Luteolibacter sp. LG18: one gene and its partner. The protein of the gene in region 2 interacts with the protein of the main gene of each other region in a pairwise test. Links are inferred from orthologs where the notes say so. Each region holds a gene or a part of one and is shown on either strand. Other genes may lie near its edges. The genes, in order: rpe and eno.

Region 1 (3,079 bases), 4.0 Mb from region 2 along the record:
GTAGAGGCGCGGCTTTCCGGCCACGGCATCCACCTGCACCTCGCCCTCGTAAACCTCGGTGAGGATGACGGGGCTCGCGCCATCGCTGCCCACGGCCAGGCCGAAACGGGTGCCGAGATCGACGAAGCGGCCGCCCGGTGTGTCCACACGGAACCCCTGGGCTCCCGGCGGCGCGTGGACCGAGGCGCGGCCGTGGAGCACGGTGATGGCCTCCGGCTTGTCGAGCTGGAAGCGGCACGGTCCCTCGAGCGTCACGTGGGCGCCACTGGGGTAGGAAATCTCGGTCACACCGCGGACCAGCTCCAGCGGCGTGTTGGCGGGCAGCCGGTCGTTCGCGGCGAGGTGGATCGAGCCGCCCCATTGCGAATCGGTGGCGGCCACCACCCGGGCCTTCGGACCCGGCTTGTGGAAATAGAGGGCGGCGGCGGCGCCGAGGAGCGCCACGGCGGCCGCGGCGGCGAGGTTCCGCACCCACACCCGGCGGGCCGAGAATGGCACGACATTGACCGCCTCCGGCTCGGCGGCGGCGCGGCGCGTCAGCGCGGCATGGAGGGTGGTGGCGCGGCGGTAGCGATCGCGCGCGTCCTTCGACTCCAGCAGCAGATCGTTCAGCTCGGTGCGGGTGGCATCGTCGAGCGTGCCATCGAACAGGCCTTGGATCAGGAGATCGAGACGGTCCGGGTTCATGACAGGGCGGAGGTGCCGAGTTTCCGCTCGATGCAATCTTCGAGCGCCTTGCGGATGCGGAGCAGCAGCACGGACAGCGCGCCGGGGGATTTCGAGCGGGTTTTCGCCAGATCCTGCACCGAGGCGCCGGGTTCGTAGCGGGCCAGGATCAGCTCGCGCTGCTGGCCCGGGAGCTGGCGGAGGCAGCTTTCCAGCGCCTCCTGCACCGGCGAGGCGTGGTCGTCGGTGGAATGCTCGTCGGCGAGGAGCTCGACGAGCTGGTCATTGAAAACATGGCGGTCGCGCCCGGCATCGCGGCGGGCGGCCATCACCTGATGGCGGGCGATCCCGAAGGCCCAGGCGAGGAACGGGCGCTCCGGATCGTAGTCCGCGGCCTTCCGCCACAGCACGAGGTTGGTCTCCTGCAGCACGTCATCCGCCAGGCTGCGGTCCGGCAGCAGGGAGAGGATGTAGCGGTGCAGGGCGGCCTGGTGGCTGGCGATCCAGCCGACCATGCGTTCCTCGGGATTTCGCGGGCGTTCCGTCATTGGGGCTTCCGGTAAAGTTTACCGCAAGCCCGGCGATTCTTACGCCAAAAAGGAATCCCGTTTCAAAATCAAGCCGAGCGGATTTCGGCCACGGCGAAGGCCATGTCCGGCGCGCGGAAGGTGGAGGAGCCCGCGACCAGCGCGTTCGCTCCCGCTTCGGCGCAGAGTTTCGCGGTTTCGGTGACGATGCCGCCGTCCACTTCGATGTGGTAGGCCAAGCCGTGCTCGGCGCGGTATTTCGCCGCGGCTTCGATCTTCGGCAGCACCTCCGGCATGAACGCCTGGCCGCCGAAACCCGGCACCACGGTCATGCACAGCAGCAGGTCGATCTGGTGGAGATAGGGGATCACCGCCTCGAACGGGGTGGCGGGATTCAGCGCGAGACCTGCCTGGCACCCGGCCTCGCGGATGCGGCGCAGGGTTTCGGCCACGTCGTGCTCGGCTTCCACGTGCACGGTGATCAGGTCCGCGCCCGCCGCCACGAAGCGCGACAGGTAATGGTCCGGGCGGGAGATCATGAGGTGGACGTCCAGGAAGATGTCGTTGGTCTCGTGGACCGTCTGGACCATCGCGGGGCCGAAGGAAATGTTGTCCACGAAATGGCCGTCCATCACATCGAGGTGCAGCCAATCGGCTCCGGCGTGGATGGCGCGGGTCACTTCCTCACGCACACGCGAAAAATCCGCCGCCAGCAAGGACGGCGCCACCACCCGGTCGTGGAAGGTTCGTTGGATCACGCCGGAGAGAGAAGCGGCGGAGTCCGGGCCTGCCAAGTCACAAGTGGCGGTCAATTTTCATGGCGAAACGCGGTTTCGTTCATGGGAAAACGCGTCACTTCACGGGATCGATCCGGATCAGTGTGACCCAGCGGTCCTTCGGGCGGGCGGGGTCGAGGCCACCGGGAGGCGACATGACCGAGAGCAGCCGCCACTCGCCGAGCCGCAGCCGGGTGAGCCCGCCGGTGCGGAACGAGGAGAAGCAGGGCATCTCGATGTGCATTTCCTTTTCGCCGGAGGCATTGAATCCGAGCAGGGCGACATCCTCCACCGTCGCCAGGATGTCCCAGGCGTCCTTGGCGGTCGTCACCGGCATGCCGAGCGCTTCCAAGGTGGTGCCGGTGTTGCGGGTTTCGAAGGCGGTCGGAGTGGCCTTGGTCAGGGTGGCGCTGAGCCACGAAAACATATTGGGGTCAGCCTTGGCGGGGGCGTTGGCTGGCTCCTTGGTGGGCTGGAGTTCCGGGGGCTCGTATTCCGTGGGATAGATGAATTCGCGGATCGATTCCGCCTTCATGCGGGTGGATGCGTCCACGGAGATCGCCGGGGAAAGCACGAGCTGGGCGGCGTCGGGCTTGCCGAGCCATTCCTCGCGCCACTTGGCGACTTCGGCCGCGTCCTGTCCGGCGTCGAGCTTGCGGGTGATTTCGAGGGTGGGGATCTGCCACGTTTCGATCCGGAGGTGCACGGCGGGCCGGTTTTCCTTCAGCCGGGCCGCGGGAATCCCGTTCGTCGTTGAGGAAGGGGCCGAATCCGCGGCGAAGGGATCTGACGATCCCGGCGGGCCCTCGGGCGTGTCTTCCCGCGCGAGCTCGGGCGGCTTCGGCGCGGGCTTTGGCTCTTCGGCACCCACCGGCATGGCGAAAGCCAGGGCGGCGGTCAGGGTGAGGAGTGGACGGATGGGTTTCATTGGGGTGGAGGTGGAACGGCGGGGGCGGGGATTTTATTCAGAATGGAATCCCCGGCATGAAACACGCGTGCAGACCTCCGCCGGATGCGCCACCCTGCGGACAGCATGCCCGAACCGGACGACAATCCCTACGCCGCTCCCGCCGCGGAGGCGCACCCGCCACGGGTGGGCAGGCCGGTGGG
Region 2 (3,152 bases):
ACGGGCGTAGGAAGGGACGCTGGAGCGTCCGGTGCGCAGGCCGTTGGAGCGGTCGTAGAGCCGGAGCTCGAAGTTGTTCCCGGACGCGCGTACGATTGCCGCGACGCGGGTGGAGCTGATCTTGAGCTCGGTGACGTAGGTGACCATCCCGGCCGGGGCCAGGCCGAGATTGATTACACGGGGAATGCTGCCATCGGATAGATCGATGAGGGCGCAGCCGATCTCGCGGCGGGTGGGCTCGGTGGTGGAAATGCGGCTGACCATCCGTGCCACGATATTGTCGCCGGTGGCCTCCGCCCGCAGAGCGGCCTCAAGACCACCCCAGACCCAACCGTCCGGCAGGGTAACCGGGCCGATGAGCGAGTAGTCCGCAGCATTGCGGAGCTCCACCGGGCTCGGGCCGGACGGAGCACTGCGGGCATACAAGAGGCGCGTCGGCGTGGCGGCGATGAGATAGAGACCAGTGAACGCTCCCTCCGGAGCGGAGTGCGCCTCGCCGGTCAACGCCGGAATGGAGGGATCCAGAATGAGCCGCTTCCCCGTGCCCACCCGCTGCAGCGGTCCATCGTAGAACGACCAATCGTCATAGACCGACGAGCCCAGCGGCGAAACCAATGTCCGGGGCTGGAGCCCGGGCACGACATCCGCCCCGGCCGAACCACAAGCGATGGCGAAAAACACGACGAGGCGGCGCAACAACAATCCGGGGCGGAACATCGCGGCGGAAATGCAGGATTTCCAGCCGTTAGGCAAGTGGAATGTTGTTACATCGGAGTCATGCAGGATGCAATTTTCCACCGCGAAATGATAACGGATCGACGCGGGGAGTTGAGGCGTGGGGCATGAAATGATGGATCCGCGGCGGCACCCAAAGGAGTGGCGGATTTCGATCCGCCATGCTCGGAAGGACACCCTTTCGCCCAGCGACCTCCGGCACCCGGAAGCCTCCGAACGCAAAGGGAAAAGGATCATCGCCCGGAAACGTGGCTCCCCGAAAAGAAGCCACTCCTTGATCGCTGGCAACGGAGCGAGGCCCAAACAAAAAGCCGCACCTGTTTCCGGGTGCGGCTTTTTGAAAAATGGCGGACGCCTCGTGACGTGGCATCCCCCGCCCTGCTTAGCGCAGGACCTTGAGCTTGTGGACGCCGTAGATGGCGTCGTCGCCCAACTGCTCCTCGATGCGGAGGAGCTGGTTGTACTTCGCGATTCTGTCCGAGCGGCTCATGGAGCCGGTCTTGATCTGGCCGCAGTTGGTGGCGACGGCGAGGTCGGCGATGGTCGCGTCCTCGGTCTCACCGGAGCGGTGGCTGAGCACGGCGGTGTAGGCGTTCTCCTTGGCCATTTCGACGGCGTCGAAGGTCTCGGTGAGCGAACCGATCTGGTTCACCTTCACGAGGATGGAGTTGGCGACGCCCTGGGCGATGCCCTTGGAGAGGAACTCGGTGTTGGTGACGAAGAGGTCGTCGCCGACGAGCTGGGTGGAGCCACCGAGCTTGTCGGTGAGCACCTTCCAACCGGCCCAATCGTTTTCGGCGCAGCCGTCCTCGATCGAGATGATCGGGTAGCGCTTCTGGAGGTCGGCGTAGAAGGCGACGAGTTCCTCGGCGGACTTCACGGAGCCATCGGACTTCTTGAACACGTAGGCGTTCTTGGAAGCATCGAAGAACTCGGAGGAAGCGACGTCGAGGGCGATGGAGATGTCCGAGCCGAGCTTGTAGCCAGCTTTCTCGATGGCCTGGGCGATCACGCCGAGGGCGTCTTCCGCGCCACCGAGGTTCGGGGCGAAGCCACCTTCGTCACCGACGGCGGTGGAGAGACCGCGGTCGTGGAGGACCTTCTTGAGGGAGTGGAACACTTCCGCGCCGTAGCGGAGCGCTTCGCGGAAGGTCGGGGCGCCGACCGGCACGATCATGAACTCCTGGAAGTCGATCGGGGCGTCCGAGTGGGCACCGCCGTTGATGATGTTCATCATCGGCACCGGGAGGACCTTGGCGTTCGGGCCACCGAGGTACTTGTAGAGCGGGAGGCCGATCTGCTGCGCGGCGGCCTTGGCGACAGCCATCGAAACGCCGAGGATGGCGTTGGCGCCGATCTCCTTCTTGGTGGAGGTGCCGTCGATGGCGAGCATGGCGGCGTCGATGGCGGCCTGTTCGGTGGCGTCGAAGCCGAGGAGCGCGGGGGCGAGGCGGTTGTTGACGTTCTCGACGGCCTTCAGCACGCCCTTGCCGAGGTAGCGGCTCTTGTCGCCGTCGCGGAGTTCGACAGCTTCGTGCTCGCCGGTGGAGGCGCCGCTGGGCACGGCGGCACGGCCGACAGCGCCGCCGTCCAGGACGACGTCAACTTCGACGGTGGGATTGCCGCGCGAGTCGATGACCTCGCGGCCGCGGATTTCAACGATGGTGGTGTAGTCCATGAGTGGTGGTGAGGAAGAGAAATGACTAATGACTAAATCCTAATGACTAAATGAAGAAGAGGGCTCCATGCTGGCTCCCCTCTTCCATTAGTCATTAGGGCTTAGGAATTAGTCATTTCTTCAATTAGGGATTGAACGGAGCGATGGAACGGACCGTGAGCGTCCGTTTCTCATCGGTGACAGGATCGCGTGCCTCGACGGTATCACCCGGCTTGAGGCCGAGGAACGAGGCACCGAGTTCGGACAAATAGGAAAGCTGGCTCTTCTCCGGATCGGAGTCCCAGGCACCGAGCACGGTGTAGACGATCTCCTTGCCGGCGGCATCGGCGAAGGTGACGATCGTGCCGATGTTCACGGCGCTGGCGTCGGAGCCCTTGAAGTCGGTGCCGCGGGCGCGGCTGATGTCCTTCTGGAGCTCCGCCTTGCGGTTGCCGAGGAACTTCTGGTACTCCTTCGCGGACTTGTACTCGAAGTTCTCGCGCAGGTCGCCGTATTCGCGGGCGATGGAGATGTCCTTGGTGTTCTGCGGGATGCGGACGCGGATGATGTCATCCAGCTCCGCCTTCTTGCGCTCCAGGCTATCCCAGGAAACGACGAGTTCCTCCTCGCGCTTCTTGTTCTCACCGGAGACAAGCTCGGCGGTGTCGGGCTTCGCCTTGATCACGCGGGCCATCAGCGACTTCTTCTCGAGGTCGCCGAAGACCGGGCACTCCAGCATGCGGCGGGCGAAATTGCGGGC

The links.
Region 1: the proteins of eno (region 2) and rpe interact in binary tests that used the Escherichia coli proteins (3 or more experiments, as listed by UniProt). The link is inferred for Luteolibacter sp. LG18 from one-to-one orthologs.

Annotation. Positions count from the first base shown.
Region 1 is NZ_AP024600.1:1,189,277-1,192,355, reverse strand. What follows is about bases 118-2,878. They hold rpe (ribulose-phosphate 3-epimerase), read right to left. Parts: upstream 1,952-2,878; coding sequence 1,283-1,951; downstream 118-1,282. Other genes in these bases: llg_RS05030 (hypothetical protein), read right to left, coding at 2,046-2,878; llg_RS05040 (sigma-70 family RNA polymerase sigma factor), read right to left, coding at 684-1,214; llg_RS05045 (discoidin domain-containing protein), read right to left, coding at 118-687. Also shown: more of llg_RS05045, read right to left, coding at 1-117; more of llg_RS05030, read right to left, coding at 2,879-2,897; llg_RS05025 (DUF4328 domain-containing protein), read left to right, coding at 2,982-3,079. UniProt on the Escherichia coli protein: Catalyzes the reversible epimerization of D-ribulose 5-phosphate to D-xylulose 5-phosphate.
Region 2 is NZ_AP024600.1:5,235,636-5,238,787, forward strand. What follows is about bases 266-3,099. They hold eno (phosphopyruvate hydratase), read right to left. Parts: upstream 2,414-3,099; coding sequence 1,118-2,413; downstream 266-1,117. Other genes in these bases: llg_RS20900 (Calx-beta domain-containing protein), read right to left, coding at 266-717; llg_RS20910 (GreA/GreB family elongation factor), read right to left, coding at 2,538-3,099. Outside these bases: more of llg_RS20900, read right to left, coding at 1-265; more of llg_RS20910, read right to left, coding at 3,100-3,152. UniProt on the Escherichia coli protein: Catalyzes the reversible conversion of 2-phosphoglycerate (2-PG) into phosphoenolpyruvate (PEP). It is essential for the degradation of carbohydrates via glycolysis.